Regions from separate parts of the Shewanella sp. 10N.261.52.F9 genome, predicted to be linked through region 2. Evidence: predicted binding sites of a transcription regulator. Region 2 holds the regulator's gene; each other region holds the start of a gene.
What was found. The regulator ArgR, encoded in region 2, controls arginine synthesis, uptake and breakdown. The targets are predictions, from matches to a motif close to ANTGAATANNTATTCANT.
Positions count from the first base shown of each region.

Region 1 (5,004 bases), on a different contig from region 2:
CACTTAACGTATGGTTCAAGAAGTTAAAGCCACTGCCGTCAAACTGCTCGAACAGCGCTATTGATAAGGCTAGACCGAGCACCTGACCGAATATGCCAAGCATGCCAAACCTAAATGCTAACCTTGAAACTTTATTGTATTTCTGAACCAGCATAGTTTCCTATTTACTCTTTCATTAACACTAATTAATGTATCGTGAATTGTCTTAAAGTAACGAGCGCTGGCTCAGAGTTTTAAGAAACACTTAAGCCACTTTTACGTTGCCTATCTGTTATTTCTATAGTTTACCGATAACTAATTCAAGTAATTTATAACAATCCACACAAAAACAATCTAAAAATCATAGACTAAATAGACAATAATCCCAAAAAACGCTGTAAAAAAGTCAGTAAACTTTGTTATCCAGTAACTTGATTAAAAAAACGCTTCAAAAATTTTAAACGTTTGTATTAATAATATATTCTAACGCCTTGTGTTAATGCATTGTAATGATTAAACAATGCTTTTGCTGTCACAGGGACTAATAATGACAATTCAGCCAGCAAGGTTAATCAACCAGGAAGTAAAGTTAACAGCAAATGACCAGCTTATATCGACGACCGATAGGCGCGGTGTGATCACCTATGTCAATCAACGTTTTGTTGAAGTATCAGGTTATAGCGAAGCCGAACTCATGGGGAGCCACCATAATATGGTACGCCACCCTGATATGCCCAAAGCTGCTTTTAAAGAGATGTGGTCAAAACTAGAACTTGGGCAATCTTGGCGTGGTGTTGTTAAAAATCGCTGTAAAGATGGTAAACATTATTGGGTTGATGCGTTTGTTTCCCCCTTATTTGATAAAGGACAGCTTGTCGGTTACCAATCCGTGCGCATGCAAGCAAGCTCCCATTTAATCAACCAAGCATCACTGATATATCAACGCCTAAATCAAGGTAAGCGAGTTGATGACCCTATCAGCCTAGCTAATAAAAGAGTCTTATCCGCGATTTGCGCTAGCGCAGGTTTATTAGCAGCTGGAGCATTTTGGGGCTGGGGAGTCATTGTCGCAGGTGTCGTCTTAATGTTGGTCAATTTAGCGATTTTTTACGATGAGGCCTTTAGAGTTCCAGCACGACTAATGAAAATGAAGCAAGACTATGACTCAATTAGCCGCTTTATTTACTGTGGTCGTGATACTTCTTCATTGCTCGATTTTCAGTTAATGATGAAAGATGCCAAACTTCAAGGTGTACTTGGGCGCTCACAAGACAACGCCGAGCATATAGAAGACATTGCCAGCCAACTTATTGCCGCAGCAGAGCAAACCCATGTAGGTTTAGATATTGAAAATCAGCAGATTGAACAAATTGCCAGTGCCACCGAAGAGATGGGGGCCACCATTAATGATGTCGCTAAAAATACTCAGTCGACATCAGACAGCGTGCAACAGACCTATCAAGTTTGCCACGACAGCCGTGAAAAGATGCAGCAAAATGCCCTCAGCATTAACCAGTTATCAGACTCTGTTGCTGACGCAGCCGCCAATGCACACCTATTAAATAAGGAAGCAGAGGAAGTTGCTAGTGCCATGTCAGAAATAGACTCCATCGCAGAACAGACTAACTTGCTAGCCCTAAATGCCGCAATAGAAGCTGCTCGCGCAGGTGAGCAAGGACGAGGTTTTGCAGTCGTTGCCGATGAAGTGAGAGCGCTCTCTAGCCGAACTCAACAATCAACAACCAGCATATCGAAAAGTGTCGATAAAATGTTCGCCATGTTGACCGAATGGTCAAAACAGATGGATAACAGCAAATCTAAAGCATTATTATGCAGCCAAGATGCTGAACTATCCGCTCGAATGGTCGACAACATCTACCAATCAATGAAAGAAATCCAACAATTAGCGTTACAAAATGCCGTAGCGGCTGAACAACAAACCTTAGTCGTCAGTGAAATAAACCAAAATATCAGTCACATTAGTCAAGCGTCGAGTGAAAACCTATGCGCGGTTAACTTAGTCGAGGCTTCGGTGAAGGAGTTAAAGTTCAACGCCGAAAAAGCAAAATCTCTGAGAAAAACATTTAGTTAATTCTTCTTTAAATCCTCAAGTGGCCGTCACAATCTAAAGTTGACGGCCAAAACAAACCACAAGAAAGCAACCGAAGCGCAACATTAATAAACATTTGTTTTAAAAAGATTTAACCACAAAAAAGTTTTGTGCTTTTTTGCAAACTTCCGATACAATATAAATAATCATATTGAGCTAATAACTATTCGACCGTAGTGAATTACACTAGTTAAGAATCGTAATAATATTGCTTAGATATTTTAAGGCGAATATATCGCTGACTAACAGTTGAATGGATATTCAATAATTTATCTGTTTATGCATAAGCACCAGTTTATTGTCATAAAGCAAAACTCGTTATTTAGGGTGTAAATAAAAGTGTCAGAACAAAAAACCCACAACATGAAAACAATACTCACGTTTATCGTGCCATCACTCATTGGCTTAATGCTATTTATGATGCCGATTAACTATAATGATGCCATTACAATTCCAATTGCTATCATCTCTAAGGGCTTACAAAACCTGTTAAGTGATGTGTTAGTTGGCGTGGTAACTGCGATTGTTATTTTCACCGCTATTGCTTCATTACTTACTAAGGTACTTAAGCCTCAGTTTATTGTTGAGCAACGATTTTTAAACTCGCTATTTAACGTCAGCCCAATTTGGTTGATCGTACGTGTACTTGGCGCCATTTTTATTACATTGACCTTTTTCAATGTTGGGCCAGAAGCTATTCGCTCTGGCGGCACAGGCGCTTTAGTCCTAAATGATCTATTGCCGGTATTGTTCTCAGTATTCCTATTTGCGGGTATGTTACTGCCGTTGCTACTTAACTTCGGTTTGCTAGAACTACTTGGAACTATGCTGACTAAAGTAATGCGCCCTATCTTTAACTTACCCGGTCGCAGTGCAATTGACTGTATGGCATCTTGGTTAGGTGATGGTAGCGTGGGTATTTTAATGACGAGCAAGCAATATGAAGCTCGCTTTTATACTCAAAGAGAAGCTGCTGTTATTGGTACCACCTTCTCTGCTGTATCAATCACTTTCTCATTAGTTGTGATCTCACAAGTTAAGCTAGAGCATTTGTTTGTACCTTTTTATCTAACTGTTTGTCTTGCCGGTTTTGTGGCTGCGATTGTTGTACCTAAACTACCTCCACTATCGTGGAAAAAAGATATCTATGTTGATGAAACGCCACGCCATGCAGATGATGAAATGATCCCTGCCGGTTACAACGTATTTTCTTGGGGTATGCATCAAGCACTAAATAAAGCTTCTGCAGCAGGCGGCATCAAGCACACTCTTATCGATGGTGTTAAGAACGTCGTAGATATGATTTTTGGCGTGATCCCTGTGGTTATGGGTATCGGTACTATCGCGCTAATGATTGCTGAATTTACTCCAATCTTTGAATACTTGGGTATGCCTTTTATTCCTTTACTAGAGCTATTACAAGTTCCAGAAGCGGCAGCGGCATCAAAAACCATTATGGTTGGCTTTGCTGACATGTTTATTCCTGCAATTTTAGCCAGCTCTATCGAGTCAGATATGACCCGCTTTATCATTGCGACCTTGTCTGTTACTCAGCTTATCTATATGAGTGAAGTAGGTGCACTTCTAATTGGTAGTAAAATCCCAGTTAATTTCTTAGAGCTATTCGTAGTATTCATTCTCAGAACACTAGTAACACTGCCTGTTATCGCAGGTGTTGCTCACTTAATTTTCTAAGCAAAATTGATTAAATAAGGAGCGAATAATCGCTCCTTTTTTTATGTCTAAGCCAAGCAGAGGTTTATAGCTGTTAGAATCAACTTAGTTGCAGCACGTCATAAAGCTGCCACAAATCGTTCATCTTGCCGTCAACAAGCTCTTTTACGCTAGCGCCATCCCCCCCCTGATATGGCAAGTCTATGAGCAAGCAGCCACACGAAAAATCGCGCTTTTCATGCACTAATTCCGTTAGCCCTATCAACTCAGATATAGCATCGATTTGCGTTAACGCTATCTGGTTGTCCGATGTACATTTAGGTAGCAAAGACTGTAAAGCAGAGTATCTATTGCAGTTTCTACAACAACTTGAAACCGAATCTTTATACCTCGTTGGTGACATCTTTGATGTATGGGCGCTCAAGCGTCGTGTTTACTGGCCTGAGTCTCATAATAAAGTGCTGCAACAGTTTCTAAAAATGGCTCGTGATGGCGTAAAAGTGGTTTATATTCCTGGTAACCACGACGAAGTATTAAAGCCCTATAGCGGCTTTCACTTGTGGGATTTATCCATCTTTAATGAATATATACATTGCGGGGTAAACGGCCACAAATGACTGATGTTGCACGGTGATCAATTTGACTCAGAGGTCTGTATTGGTCGCGCTTATGCAAAGCTCGGTGATCACCTATACGATTTACTGCTTTTCTTAAATCGCGGCCTGCACAAAGTGCGCAGTCTATTGGGTTATCCTTATTGATCGCTGGCTAGCTATGTAAAACTCAAAATAGGTAAAGCTCAGCAAGCAATTAACGACTATCAGTCAGCAGTCATTCGTTATGCTCGGACAAAGAATGTTGACGGGGTGATCTGCGGCCATATCCACCAGCCTGCAATCAAATTTGATAACAAAATACTCTACATCAATGATGGTGATTGGGTGGAAAACTGCACATTTGTCGCAGAGTCACGTCAGGGTGATATCCAACTATTTCAATGGCAACAAACTGCAGTGCTGATTAGCTCCCATCAGTTCCCCTCACAAGAAACATCAAAAAAGGTCAAACGCGTCGCATAATTAAAATGCTAATGTTCAAACCTACTCAAAATCTATTGCTATATTTCTTGTTCATTATTATGACAATAATCATGATATTTGCCGTCAATAAAGCCGCACAAATAAACTAAAACCCAAAGCACAGTCGTTAGCTAGATTACCACCGGTAAGTGCTATAACTAA
Region 1 covers NZ_JBFRNX010000023.1:287,417-292,420, forward strand. Annotated here, with positions in the region: gene AB4298_RS15635 (DUF998 domain-containing protein) at 1-103, opposite strand, end outside; gene AB4298_RS15640 (methyl-accepting chemotaxis protein) at 527-2,071, shown strand; gene AB4298_RS15645 (YjiH family protein) at 2,453-3,784, shown strand; gene AB4298_RS15650 (UDP-2,3-diacylglucosamine diphosphatase) at 3,967-4,380, shown strand; gene AB4298_RS15655 (hypothetical protein) at 4,705-4,842, shown strand.
Region 1: AB4298_RS15645 (YjiH family protein) is a predicted target of ArgR. The motif match lies at 2,338-2,355, and genes of this name have one in related genera.

Region 2 (5,004 bases):
ACTAGAATCAGATGTTGCCCTAATTAATCAACTTGGGTTCTACATTATCAACGGTGGCGGTAAACGCTTGCGACCTCTGCTATCTATTCTAGCAGCACGCGCCATTGACTATAAAGGGGATTCTCACCTTAAATTAGCAGCAATTATTGAATTTATTCATACAGCGTCACTTTTACACGATGATGTGGTTGATGAATCAATGTTGCGAAGAGGCAGAGAAACCGCCAATGCATTGTTTGGTAACAGTGCAAGCGTATTAGTGGGTGACTTCTTATATACCCGTTCATTCCAAATGATGACAGAACTACGCAGCTTAGACGTTTTGGAAATTCTTGCAGACGCAACCAACGTGCTCGCTGAAGGTGAAGTCCTACAATTAATGAATTGTAACGACCCTGACACCACTGAAGACAGCTATATGCGGGTTATCTATTGTAAGACAGCTAAACTATTTGAAGCGGCAACACGTCTTGCAGGATTACTTGCAGACAGCCCTATCGAAGTACAGACCGCACTGGCTGATTATGGTAAATACTTGGGCACAGCTTTCCAGTTAACCGATGACCTCCTCGACTACACTGCAGAAACAGAAGAGCTTGGTAAGAATATCGGCGACGACCTTGCAGAAGGTAAGCCTACCCTGCCACTTATCTTTGCAATGGCAAACGGTAACGATACTGAAAAAGCGCTTATCCGCGAAGCCATCGAAAAAGGTGACGGCACTGAGCATATAGAAGTCATTCTTGCAGCTCTTAAAAACTGCGGAGCATTAGAGTACACAGAGCAACGTGCAATTGAAGAATCAGAAAAGGCCATTGCAGCCCTGTCAATTATTCCTGATTCTGATTATAAAACAGCACTTATCTCTTTGGCGAAGATTGCGACTCAACGTAGCAATTAATCTGCTAGATTAAATCAAAAAAGGGAGCCTAATGGCTCCCTTTTAAATTGTGGCAAATTAACCACAACTCAACATTAACTACTTAACGAATTCAATACCTAGCTGGATATCAGCTTGAAGCGTATCTAGCATTGCATCACGAGCTGATGCTTCAAATGCACTCACTTCGCCGTAAGCTAATACTTCTTCTACGCCATTTTTACCTAGTACAACAGGTTGTGCGAAGAATTCAGCATGTTCACTACCACCGTCAACGTAAGCGCACTCAACAACGTTTGCTTCACCTTGCAAGCCACGAACCAAAGACAGACCAAAACGACATGCAGCTTGCCCCATAGATAGAGTCGCGCTACCGCCACCGGCTTTAGCTTCAACAACTTCTGTCCCCGCATTCTGGATACGAGTCGTCAATGCAGCAACTTCTGCGTCAGTAAAGCTTACGCCTTCGACTTGAGAAAGTAGCGGCAAGATAGTCACACCGCTGTGACCACCAATAACAGGTACTTTAACATCAGCAACGTTCAAACCTTTAGCTTCAGCAACAAAGGTTTCAGAACGAATCACATCAAGAGTCGTGACACCGAATAAACGGTTTTTGTCATAAACACCTGCTTTTTTAAGCACTTCAGCAGCAATCGCTACCGTTGTGTTTACAGGGTTCGTAATAATACCGATCAGTGCCTTAGGGCTAGTCGCAGCACACTTTTCAACAAGGTTACGTACGATACCAGCATTAATATTAAATAGATCTGAGCGGTCCATGCCAGGTTTACGCGCAACACCTGCAGAGATAAGCACAACATCAGCACCTTCTAGTGCAGCAGTAGGATCTTCACCAGCAAAACCTTTCACTTCAACTGCCGTTGGGATGTGGCTAAGGTCTACCGCTACGCCAGGTGTAACTGGTGCGATATCGTATAGCGACAATTTAGAACCCGCAGGTAATTGAGTTTTTAACAGTAGGGCAAGCGCCTGGCCAATGCCACCAGCAGCTCCAAGTACAGCAACTTTCATAATTATCTCCGTCAATTCTCGGATTTTTGTGATTTAGATCTGTTTTTCCAATGCCGCAACAGTACTGGATTCACAATTAAATTTCAATTATCCCTTAGTCGTGTTCAATATAATCTAGAACCCTAATATAAAATGGAAATTGTAAAACCGAGTGGCTATAAGACCTGCAGCCCATTTTGACCTGTAGTTTAGCAGTTAAAAAATTAGAACAATCATTCTAACTTATATACACCACAGCCCCAAACAAGACTTTTCAATGAATTTTTATTCAGAAAAACGAATAATATTTGACAAAAAAAGCGAAAATAATCATCATGAAGCAGATCTTATTGAATAAAGAATAATAAAATATGCAAGCAAGTAAAAACCAAGATGATTTAGTTAGAACCTTCAAATCTATTTTGAAAGAAGAGCGATTTGGCTCTCAAAGCGAAATTGTTATCGCCCTACAAGCAGAGGGTTTTAGCAACATAAACCAATCTAAAGTCTCGCGTATGCTAAGCAAGTTCGGAGCCGTAAGAACCCGTAATGCTAAGCAAGAGATGGTTTATTGCTTACCTGCTGAATTAGGCGTCCCAACAGCTGGGAGCCCATTAAAGAATTTAGTACTCGATGTTGATCACAACCAAGCCATGATTGTCGTCAGAACAAGCCCCGGTGCAGCACAGCTTATTGCTCGCTTACTTGATTCAATAGGCAAACCAGAAGGTATTTTAGGAACTATTGCTGGAGATGATACTATTTTCATCTGCCCTTCAAGCATTCACAACGTTGAAGACACTCTAGAAACGGTTAAGTCACTATTTAATTACGCTGACTAAAGTACAATGACTCGATTGTGGGTTTAGCTTACAAATGCCGCGCTCATTCAGCACGGCATTTTTGTTTTAGTTGTTATCTATCCAGTTAAATCAAGACGAAGTCCGAGTAATCAGGAGCATTTGATTTATAATCACCAATAGTCACAATGTCAGTGAAAGTCGCACGACTAAAGAATAAATGCCGCACAATTAATGAGTTACCAACTATAAACAGTTAACTTCTATTGATTAATATCTCGTCCATATACAAAGTCTTACTACCAGTGATGACTCTTGAAGCTCCATTAGCTTCTACATGCTAATTCAGACAGATTAACTACCCACTTGCCTAGAACGAAAGCAAACTCTTCGCCGCCGCCAAACAGGTTTAAGACGCTAAAATTGTTCTGTAGCCATCTTACTCAAAACAATCTTTATACAATATATTGCATAGGATCTTTTTTCTTAAGCCGCAATAGTGATAACCTTGAAGCACAGTATTGTGAGTCGAGGGTGGATGATGAACAAAAGCAAAATAATAAATATCAATGATATATGCTGGGAATCTTGGCAGCACGAAGAGCGATATGCCAGCGAACAAAAACATATAGGTGACACTGCAGGTGGTGAAAAAATTGGCGTTACTATGGAGCGCTTAGCACCAGGTAAGTCTTCATCTGTTGCCCATTACCATACTAAAGAAGAAGAGCATATCTATGCTATGCATGGTGAAGCGACTCTTTACATCGATGGTGAAGCTCACCCTTTTAGCCAAGGAGAGTATATTTGTTTCAATGCTGATACAGGGATCTCACATAATCTAGTCAATCATAGTGAGCAAGATTTCGTATTCCTTGTAGTAGGTAATAGAGACATACACGATGTTGTTGTGTACCCAGAAAATAACAAGGTTCTGGTAAAATCAGTCAATGAAGTTTATGCCAAACGCCCAACTAACTACTGGGATAAAGATGGCGTAGAAAACCAGTAATGACTCTTTCAAAGCTATAAAAAAACGCACTCTAGGTGCGTTTTTTAGTTTAACTCAATTGAATTAAGCGGTGATCATAAAATCTAAAGACGGCGCAAAGAATGAAGAGCCGGTTAACGCTTGTGTAAAGTGCATTAAATGATCATGGTTACCTTCACCGTCGCCGTGCACCATACTTTCAAGCATTTTTTCAAAGTTCACTGAATTGTGACAGATTGAAATAAACATCAATCCCTGCTCTTTAACTGATCCGTAAGGCATACTCTGCCTTAAAATCTCCATAGACTTACCGTCGCTATCTTTTAAATTAACGCGCTTAATATGGCTAGTCAGCGGCTTATCTGCTGAGGCATATTCAATATTGTCAGCTTTAGTTCGGCCAATAACATCTTCTTGTTTCTTAACCGGTAAGCGATTCCACTTACTCAGATTATGAGCAAACTTTTGCACATGAATATAACTGCCACCTTTAAAACGGCTATCTTCTTCGCCGATTAATGCCACTTCTTGACGACTACGACCTTTAGGGTTCTCAGTGCCATCGACAAAACCTGTTAAGTCACGGGCATCCATAAATCTAAAGCCGCGTTCTTCATCAACTAGCTCAACTAGGCCTTCAAACATTTGGTTAACTTCGTTTGCTACCAAATGCAGAATATCAAAACGGTCACAACGGATGTGTACAAACAGATCATACTCGATAGCCGGTGCATCTCGGTTATCGCGATTCATCGCAGGAAAAGGCTTTAGCTGCTCAGGTCGAGCACTAGGATATAAAGTGTCCCAATAGTTTGCGCCAATGGCAACAAAACCATTAAATGCACTATCAGAATATTGATCAGCCAACTCATAAATATACTGAGCAACGTTCGCCACACAAGGGCGCATATCAGACTCAACATTGTCGTTAGCATTAAACATTAAATAGACACTGTGCAAGTTCCCTTCTGCACATACTCCAAGCTGTTCACGCGGCATAACCTGACTATCCATTATTATAAGTAACCCTTTTGCTGAATTTAATTTCGGCAACATTATGTACAACTTTAGTCATTAATATCATTAACTGACGCACAATAACTAGAATTAAAACAGAAATGTTGGTTATCGCGCAGGTTTAGATCACGAACAAATTGCGTTACATCTCACAATATTTGCCGCATCAGGTATATTCGCTAGCAAATAACACCTTTGAAGCTGTCGTCATTAGTTAAAGCCTGCCGCCTTTTGGCTAGTTTATACCCTTTAGCTAAACCTAAACTTAAACAAAACCTTCGTTTTACACTTTCACTAGAACA
Region 2 covers NZ_JBFRNX010000013.1:75,693-80,696, forward strand. Annotated here, with positions in the region: gene ispB (octaprenyl diphosphate synthase) at 1-901, shown strand, start outside; gene mdh (malate dehydrogenase) at 980-1,915, opposite strand; gene argR (transcriptional regulator ArgR) at 2,266-2,736, shown strand; gene AB4298_RS09420 (cupin domain-containing protein) at 3,233-3,706, shown strand; gene AB4298_RS09425 (Dyp-type peroxidase) at 3,770-4,699, opposite strand; gene AB4298_RS09430 (ABC transporter ATP-binding protein) at 4,997-5,004, opposite strand, start outside.

Region 3 (5,004 bases), on a different contig from region 2:
TTGCTGATGCAAGATATGACCGGTACGTGAGCTACCAGTAAAGAATAAACCATCAATTTGAGGATGAGCAGCAAGTGCCTTACCTGTTTCGACTTCACCTTGCACTAGGTTAATCACACCCGCAGGCAATCCCGCTTTTTCCCAAAGTTTAAGCATTAGCTCGGCAACTTTTGGCGTCAACTCTGATGGCTTAAATACCACGGTGTTACCCGCAAGTAATGCTGGGACGATGTGGCCATTTGGTAGGTGACCAGGGAAGTTATACGGACCAAAAACAGCAACCACACCGTGTGGCTTATGACGCAGTACTGCGCGCCCAGCAGGCGTATCGTTCTCTGTCGTGCCAGTACGCTTATTATAAGCCGCTACTGACAAACCAATTTTGCCGATCATCGCACCCGCTTCAGTAGCGGTTTCCCATTGTGGCTTACCCGTTTCTTGCGCAATCACTTCAGCCATTTCAGCTTTATTTGCTTCAAGTTGATCACGATAAGCTTCAACAATCGCTAAGCGAGCTTCAAAGCCCAACATAAACCAATCAAACTGTGCATTACGCGCTGCATCAACAGCTGTAGAGACTTGCTCAGGAGTCGCAGTCTTACTATTCCAAATCACTTCTTGGTTAGCAGGGTTAATTGATGTCACATCGTGACCTAAACCGGCAACCCACTTTCCTTCAATAAATTGTGTCATTTTCTGTTCCTACATTGGCAAAACGCGGATCTGCTCACCATTTGCAACCATCAGGCCTGCAGCGGTTTCTGCATCTAAGATCACGTCATCACTGTCGTCTAATACAGCTAAATTTGTAGCTGTAGCACGGTAATTAGCAAGTTGAGTATTTGAAACGATATAGCTTGTGGCATCGCTTGGTGTTTCACCTATGGTCACCGTCAGTAAACGACTTTCGCGTACAGAGCGGATATCGTTTAGATGACATTCAACCGTTGGACCGGCATCAAAAATATCGACATAGCCGCGGCATCTAAAGCCTTCTGCTTGCAATAGATTTAGTGCTGGGCGGGTATTGGCGTGTACTTCACCGATGACCTTCTGCGCTTCTTTAGGTAATAGACAAACATAAACTGCATTTTTTGGCATCATCTCGGCCATAAAGGCTTTTTGGCTTAATCCCGATAAGTAATCAGCTCTAACAAAGTCGATACCTAAAAAGTGCTCTTGTAACCAACCATAGAAAGGTGAATTACCTTCCTCATCACTTTCACCTCGCATTTCAGCTATCACTGTTTCGCCAAAGCGCTGTGCATGCTGGGCTAAAAACAGGAAGCGGCTACGCGAAAGCATGCGGCCATTATTATTTTTTCGGTAACTACTACGTAAGAACAGAGTGCAAAGTTCTGCAGCGCCAGTGTAGTCATGACATAGCGTTAAGGTTTCAACCTCATTGCGAACATCAATTTGCTCTGAATGATAAACCTCAGTACCGAGTCGATAATGATAAAAAGCGTCAACCATGCCAACGGCAGCTTCAATACCACAAGTGCCGACAACCTCACCGGTTTCAGTATCTTCTAATACCATCAAATAGCCTTCATCAAACGGCTTATCAACTTGCTTGGTAAACGATTCTTCTACTCGAGCAATCTTACTTCTAAGTAGCTCTTCATTCACTGGTAGAGATGTGAATCCGTGGCCTGACTCTTGCGCTATTTGGTACAGCGCTTCGAAGTCGGTCGATCGGATTGGACGTATAACTAACATCTAGGAGTCTCCTCACTATCACCTGGCACATTGACTCGTTGAATTATTAAACCAACCTATGTGCCAAGCTATCCTAAAGACAAAAAAGCAGTGCTATCTCTGATAACACTCAGTTTGCCTATTAGGCTGCAACCACTTTAGCAACAGCACGTTCAAAACGCGCTAGGCCTTCAGCGATATCGGCTTCAGGGATCACTAGGGAAGGTGTAAAGCGTACAACGTTTGCGCCAGCAACTAGGCTCATTACGCCTTCGTTAATGCCTGCAACTAAAAACTCTTTTGCACGTCCTTGGAATTTTTCATTAACCACGGCACCAATCAATAGACCTTGACCACGAATTTCAGAGAATACATCGTACTTATCATTGATCTTAGTCAGACCGTCGCGCAGTAACTGCTCACGGTGTTTAACGCCATTCAATACTTCAGGTGTATTAACAACGTCAAGTACCGCATTACCGATAGCACAAGCCAATGGGTTACCACCGTAGGTAGAGCCATGAGTACCAATCTTAAGATGATCAGCAATCTCTTTAGTGGTAAGCATTGCAGCAATAGGGAATCCACCACCCAATGCTTTAGCTGTAGTAAGTACATCAGGTACTACATCGCCACGCATGTAAGCATAAAGCTCACCTAGACGGCCTACACCAGTTTGCACTTCATCAAATACCAATAGTGCATTGTGCTTATCACAAAGTGCACGTACCGCTTTTAAGAATTCAGGGTCTGCATCGATAATGCCGCCTTCACCTTGCAGTGGTTCCATCATTACTGCACAAGTTTTATCAGAAAAGACAGCTTCTAGTGCCGCGATATCATTGAAAGGAACATGAGTGATGCTCTGTGGCTTAGGGCCAAAACCGTCAGAATAAGCGGCTTGACCACCTACGCTAACAGTAAAGAATGTACGGCCGTGAAAGGCTTTATCGAATGCAATAATTTGGTCTTTTTCAGCACCAAACTTATCCATAGCATAACGACGAACGAGCTTTAGTGCCGCTTCGTTTGCTTCAGCACCTGAGTTTGCAAAATAAACACGGTCTGCAAATGTCGCATCAACTAATTTAGTCGCAAGCTCTAGTGCTGGCTCATTAGTCATAACGTTAGCAAGATGCCAAAGCTTCTCACCTTGTGTCTTAAGTGCGCCAACGAGAGCTGGATGACAATGACCTAAACAGTTAACCGCAATACCACCTGCAAAGTCGATGTACTCTTTACCTTCTTGATCCCAAACTCGACTACCTTCACCACGAACAGGGATCACTGCAGAAGGCGCATAGTTAGGCACCATAACTTCATCAAATTGGGCACGTGTAAGATTCATATTTACGCTCATTCCTTCTCATCCTTTGTCTTTAATCGACCTTTTTGCTGGTCGCATTTCGCTCTATGTCTTGTTTTTGTATAGGTGACATGGCGATTGTTTGTCTAACTAGGAGGACATTATTAGCTAAAATGTGATCAAAATACCAGTTTTTAACAAGGTTTAAGCAAGCATAAAGCGTAAACACTGCATAAAGATTTGAGTTTTAGAATTAACAAAGCAGATATAGCGGGGCTTAGAGCATAAATAGTCATAAAAAAGTTACCTAGCCGTCAATTACATTAGTTATTCAAACATAATGAATAACTAACTAGCTTTTTTATGACGTTTTTTTTAAAGTTTAATGTTCTTTAAAACTAAAATTCAGCTTAGAAATACTGTAAACATAAGCATCTAAAGGGAAGTAAATTTGTATATCATTTTATCGTTCTAATAGTTAATAATTTTTAGGTAAAGCTATATTGCATAAAGCGTCTAAAATGCTTCAATAAACTCAAGCAACAAACATTAAATATTCGCTGACAAAATCAGCATCGCGAGAAAAAATCATCAAGGTTTGAAACAATATCCCTACATATAATCCGCCATAGTAATGTATTAAAGCCTTTTACAAGACTCCATTGACGACTTATTCAGCTCCAAGTTAATAAAATGCTAGCGTTAGAATAATGTAAGCTTACGGAAGTTTTGGCCACTCAAACGTATCTGTTCTTGCTCAGTTATTTGGTAGTAGTCAAACATAAGCCTAGACTCGGCAGTGGTAATACAACCTACCTCTTTGAGCAAATATACTTTCGCGTAGCAGTTTGCTCGCTCAATCAACGCTGAATCCTCATCAAGATCAGCATATTTTAAACTGGTATCAATCGCCTTAAACGTATTGGCTAGACGGCTTTGTTCAAAATCGAGCAAGCTAAGTAATTGCCAATTGAGTGTCTGACTGTGGATTAATACTTGTTGATAGACATCGGCAGCGGGAAATTCTGTCGCCATAACGGCATCAAAAAGCGCCTTATCACGACTTACGCTCGCCTCCTTCAACCAAGCTCTCCACATATCATCAAATACTTTTGCACACTGACTTATGACACAAGTGGTTCCCAATTGGCTCATGAGACTACAGCTATAAATAAAAGCAGAAGGCTTATCGTGTAACTTAGCCAGTGCCTGTGCAGCTAAAGCGGTAACAATGGCATAGCGCCATAATTTACGGCTTAACCACAACATTTGCGCTTGACCACTTGGCATTAAATTACGCAAACAAAAATAAGGTATCAGCGCTTGCAGGTTTTCAATACCAATATAGTTCAGCGCTAACTTAATATCTGTAACCTGTACATCGGATGACTTGGGTCTACGATGCCTAAATGTCGAACTATTAATAATATTGATTAAGTCACGTTCTAACCATGGTAGTGCCGAAACCAGTTGTCTTACCCTACCCAAGTCAACTGGCTCTAGATATAGCTGCTCTAGCAATGCTAACTGCTTTTGCTCAAGTTTAGACTGTGTCAATACTTGTTCAGGTGATGATAGTTGGTGTTCAATGTTGGTATTCACGCTGGATATTAGCTGCTTAGATACAGCTTCAAATACTGCTGTAGCTTGATTTTGCTTAGCTAAACGCTCACGAATCGCTTCGCGCTCAATCTCAAGCTTATTCGCATCGTCTTCAAGCTCCGCGTTGATATCATCAGCCATAGCAGCGGCTTTATCTTTACCTATGATTAAGCGCTTTAGCAAACGTTGCTCTATATCTATTATTTGTGCAGGCTTTACTCCGCCCGCGACCGAAATTGCCACTGAATTACTTACTCCATCTATCCCTTGAGTTCAGTTTACCTATTAATCAACAATTTGGCTAAACTTCTGCATTAAGCAGGCATTCACTTATTTCTAACGCTAAGCCATTTAGTAGCCAAATAAAAAGGCTCCATTGGGAGCCTTTTGTATTC
Region 3 covers NZ_JBFRNX010000036.1:31,616-36,619, reverse strand. Annotated here, with positions in the region: gene astD (succinylglutamate-semialdehyde dehydrogenase) at 1-693, opposite strand, end outside; gene astA (arginine N-succinyltransferase) at 703-1,722, opposite strand; gene AB4298_RS20315 (aspartate aminotransferase family protein) at 1,844-3,061, opposite strand; gene AB4298_RS20310 (HDOD domain-containing protein) at 3,710-4,852, opposite strand.
Region 3: AB4298_RS20315 (aspartate aminotransferase family protein) is a predicted target of ArgR. The motif match lies at 3,287-3,304, and genes of this name have one in related genera.

Region 4 (5,004 bases), on a different contig from region 2:
TATGCCCTAACCCTGAACGTGGTAAAATAATCGCCGCTAAACTTGGGTCGGCAACGTGAATCGCTATCCCTGTTGGGATTAAAACGGTTTCACCTGGCGCAATGGTCAATTGGGTATCGGTAATGGCACGAAGATCCATACCCGCACTGCCTGATGTGGCGTAAGCTGGTAGCGGAAACTCTGTGCCAATCCGTGAATCGAGGATTTTTAATTCGATTGGTGTCTTCATTAGTTTTTTATTTTATTCGCTATTAGGGTGAGCAATTGCTTTGCTAACGTGTCTTTATCAACTGCCGGTAGCTCTTGACTACCGTCGCTCCAAAACACGCTCAATGCATTCGCGTCGCTATTAAAACCAATGTCGGTATTCGATACATCGTTAGCGGCAATCATATCGAGCTTTTTACGGCTCAACTTTCCGCGAGCATATTGCTCTACATCATTGGTTTCAGCTGCAAATCCAACGGTAAAAGGTCGGTTAGCATGGCTGGCAACGCTGGCTAAGATATCAGGATTTCGAACTAGCGCAAGTTGCATCTGCTCTGCTGATTTTTTAATTTTGCTTTCTGCGACTTTAGCGATTCGATAATCGGCTACTGCGGCGCAGCCAATGAAAATTTGATGTTGTTCAACCTGTGGCATAACTGCATCTAACATTTGCTGCGCAGACTCAACGTTTACGCGTGTCACGCCATTTGGCGTTGCTAGATTAACAGGACCGGCGACAAGTGTGACTTCTGCGCCCATTTCTGCTGCGGCTCTGGCAAGGGCAAAGCCCATTTTGCCTGAGCTGTGGTTAGAGATATAGCGTACCGGGTCGATGGCTTCACGCGTTGGACCCGCGGTGAGCAGTACCGACATGCCTTGCAGAAGTTTAGGACCAAAGAATTCAACGGCTTTTTCTGCAATCGCTACAGGTTCAAGCATTCTGCCAGGGCCTACTTCACCGCAAGCTTGTGAGCCGGAATCTGGGCCCCAAATATGGATGCCGCGCTTGCCGACTTGTTTTAAGTTAGCTTGAGTGGCGGCGTTGCGATACATCTGCTGGTTCATTGCTGGGCAAAGTACTACAGGTGCCTCGGTAGCCAAACATGTGGTAGTGATTAACTCGTCTGCCATGCCGGCATTAACGCGAGCAATTAGATTAGCTGTCGCTGGTGCGATAATGACTAAGTCTGCCCATCTTGCTAGCTCGATGTGACCCATTGATGCTTCAGCAGTTGGGTCGAGTAAGTCGGTAGCAACTGGGTAGCCAGATAGCGCCTGCAGAGTGAGCGGGGTAATAAATTCCTGCGCACTTTGACTCATAACAACACGCACGTCAGCGCCGCGTTCTTTTAATTTACGTACTAGATCAGCTGATTTGTATGCGGCAATACCGCCACCAATTCCAAGTAGTACTTTTTTGTTAGTGAGACCCATAGTTAACTCTTTTTGATAATCACTTTGTGGACCAAGCTTGCGGTCGCACAGCAGAAGTTGGCCTAAGATATCACAAACCTCTAAATGGTGATGAACAACTTCAGAAAATCTAGACCATACTCAAAGAACAGAAACAACAGGGAGGTTGTTATGGCGATAAAGGATTGGCCGGATGGTGAGGCACCGCGAGAAAAATTATTATCTTGTGGTGTAAAACAATTATCAGATGCTGAATTATTGGCAGTGTTGCTTAGGGTGGGTTTAAAAGGCTTAAGTGCAGTTGAGTTGGCCAAGTTGATGATTAATGAGTTTGGTGGCCTTAGAAGCTTGCTTAGCGCTTCTCAAGCACAAGTTTGTCGATTAGATGGAATTGGCCCGGTAAAATTTGCTCAAATGCAGGCTGCAGTGGAATTAGGCGCACGAATTTCGCAAGAAAATCTAAAAAGAGGTAAAATTTTGTCTGATCCTGATTTAACTCGGGACTATTTAATGAGACAATTGTCTGATCGTGCCTATGAAGTGTTCGCTATTTTGTTATTAGATAGCCAACATCGAGTAATTCAATTCGTTGAGTTATTTAGAGGTACAATCAATTCAGCGTCAGTTTATCCACGAGAAGTGGTGAGCTTGGTGCTTGAAAAAAAGGCTGCGGCTGTGATCGTGTGTCACAATCATCCTTCAGGGATTGCAGAGCCAAGTACAGCCGATAGACGAATTACTGAGCGATTGAAACAAGCCCTTCAAACTATTGATGTTTCCTTACTGGATCACATGGTTGTGGGCGATCGAGAGATAGTTTCTTTCGCTGAAAGGGGATGGATGGATTAATCTATTCCTTGATCTTTGATTTTAGATCCTGTATAAAATGCGCCCTCTGTTGTGTGCCTCAGGCGACGGCCGTGTTCGAGGTGCATTAATGCTCGAGCGTTAAATATTGTTTTGGAGAGATTGACATGTCAAGAGTATGCCAAGTAACTGGCAAGCGACCAATGGTTGGTAACAACCGTTCGCACGCGAAGAATGCTACGCGTCGTCGTTTTTTACCTAACCTACAGAACCACCGTTTCTGGTTAGAAGACGAGAAGCGTTTCGTACAGCTACGTATATCTACTAAAGGTATGCGTATCATCGATAAGAAAGGTATTGAAGTTGTTATTGCTGAACTTCGTGCCCGCGGCGAGAAGGTGTAATAAACCATGGCTAAAGCTAAAGGTAATCGTGAGAAGATCAAGCTAGTTTCTAGCGCTAACACTGGTCACTTCTACACGACTGAAAAAAACAAACGTAACATGCCTGAAAAAATGGAAATCAAGAAATTTGATCCAGTTGTTCGTCAGCACGTTATGTACAAAGAAGCTAAAATCAAGTAATTACTTGTTTAAGCATCTTGGAAAAAGCCTCTATTTATAGAGGCTTTTTTTTGCCTGAAATTTGCCCACAAGCGTCATTTTACCCAGTGTCCAATCTACATTTTTTACCTTGCTTTTGTATCGTTATACTTCATCTTTGCCGTTAATACTCTCTTTTGCTTAACCATTCACTGCTTTCACTTGGCTAATTATGATTACTACTTACTAGCTAGACCCACTGTTATCAATAGTGAATAGCTTTTGTATTCTGCTATATCTACTGGTTTAAATGCATATTTAGTGGCGTTGTAGGGGGAGTAGTAAGGTCTGTTATTAGGCTTTTTTAACAATAACTTTGTATGTTAATTAATAATTCGAGTTGAAAATTAATGCTTTTTTATTGAATATAAATGCACTATCATCTTTAGGTGTAACTGAGCTCATCATCAAGTATGGCGCTTCGGGTATCTTTCTCTCTATTTTAAAGGTGATGTTAACGTGCGAACCACTGAACTTGTTGATGGATTTCGTCATTCTGCTTCCTATGTTAATGCCCATAGAGGCAAGACTTTTGTTGTTATGCTTGGCGGAGAAGCCTTGGCGCAGCAACAGTTTCGCTCGATCATTAACGACATCGCTTTGCTGCATAGCCTAGGGATCAAAATTGTATTGGTTCATGGCGCGAGACCGCAAATAGACCAAGCGTTAGCTGAGCACAGTCTGCCAGCCGAATATTACAATGGCGTGAGGATCACCGAAGAAGAGTCTCTGCGAGTGATTAAGCAAGTTGTTGGTGGGTTGCACCTTGATATTACTGCGCGTTTATCAATGAGCTTAAGTAATACCCCTATGCAGGGCGCGCAAATCAATGTTGTCAGTGGTAATTTCGTTATTGCCCAACCCTTAGGGGTGGAAGATGGCGTTGATTACTGCCTGACTGGCAAGGTACGTCGAATTGACAGTCAAGGCTTGAAGCGTCAGTTAGACAATAGCGGTATTGTATTATTAGGCCCTGTGGCCGCGTCAGTGACTGGTGAGAGCTTCAACCTTACGGCAGAGGAAGTGGCTACCCAAATTGCGATAAAGCTTAAAGCTGACAAGATGATAGGGTTTAGCTCGCAGAAAGGTATTTTAGATAGCACAGGGCAGGTTCTTGCTGAGTTGATGCCAACGGATGCACAAAAAATTCTTAATGATTTACCTGAAGTGACGCCGTTTTGTGTGGGCACTAAAGCATTTTTGCAGGCGAGTATTGATGCTTGCCGCAATGGGGTAAGTCGTTGTCACTTTGTCAGTTATCTTGATGACGGTGCACTGCTACAGGAACTCTTCTCTCGTGATGGTATTGGTACCCAGATTGTTACCGAAAGTGCTGAGCGTTTGCGTAGAGCATCAATCCGCGATATTGGTGGCATATTGGATTTGATCCGTCCATTAGAGCAAAAAGGCATTTTAGTTAGACGTTCTCGTGAACAACTAGAGATGGAAATCGAACAGTTTATGCTGATTGAACGCGACAGTTTAGTTATTGGCTGCGCCGCTTTTTACCCGTTTGAAGAAGATAACGCCGGCGAGTTTGCTTGTTTGGTGGTACACCCAGACTATCGCGATGCCGACAGAGGTAGTTTACTGCTGCAAAACATTATTGGGCAAGCTCGGGTACGCGGTTATTCACGTTTATTTGCATTGACGACCCGCAGTATTCATTGGTTCTTAGAGCATGGCTTTAATATGGTTGAGGTCGATGAATTACCTGAAAAGAAAAAGCAGCTGTATAACTACCAACGTAAATCTAAGATTTTGGCGCTGGACTTGTAAAGCAAACTTGAATCAAGCCAAAGTTTGACAGTTTATGTCGGTGTGTAACAATGCTGACAACAGTCGTTATTAGGTTCGCTTATGTCTCAGGTTTACCCGCTAGCACCACTTAACTCTACTGGCCATTGGAGCTTTGTGGCACTGTTGGCAATTTTGATTGGATTGGGTGTATTTATCTACTGCAAGAATATGCCCAAAGTGAGCAAGGCCGTTAGCATTGGTGTATTGCTGCCTATGGTTCTGGCCTTTAGTTGGATGTTCTATAAAGTGAATGATTCCAAGTTGGTGATTAGTGCTGATAGCTTAACCTTGGACGTGCCTTTTTATGGTTTTAGCATACCCTTAACTGAAATCGGTTTGGATGAGATTACCCGTGTCGATTGGGGTAAAAGCCCAGAATTAAAACCTAATTTAA
Region 4 covers NZ_JBFRNX010000008.1:37,718-42,721, reverse strand. Annotated here, with positions in the region: gene dut (dUTP diphosphatase) at 1-229, opposite strand, end outside; gene coaBC (bifunctional phosphopantothenoylcysteine decarboxylase/phosphopantothenate--cysteine ligase CoaBC) at 229-1,422, opposite strand; gene radC (RadC family protein) at 1,573-2,250, shown strand; gene rpmB (50S ribosomal protein L28) at 2,376-2,612, shown strand; gene rpmG (50S ribosomal protein L33) at 2,619-2,792, shown strand; gene argA (amino-acid N-acetyltransferase) at 3,270-4,589, shown strand; gene AB4298_RS05955 (PH domain-containing protein) at 4,671-5,004, shown strand, end outside.
Region 4: argA (amino-acid N-acetyltransferase) is a predicted target of ArgR. The motif match lies at 3,171-3,188, and genes of this name have one in related genera.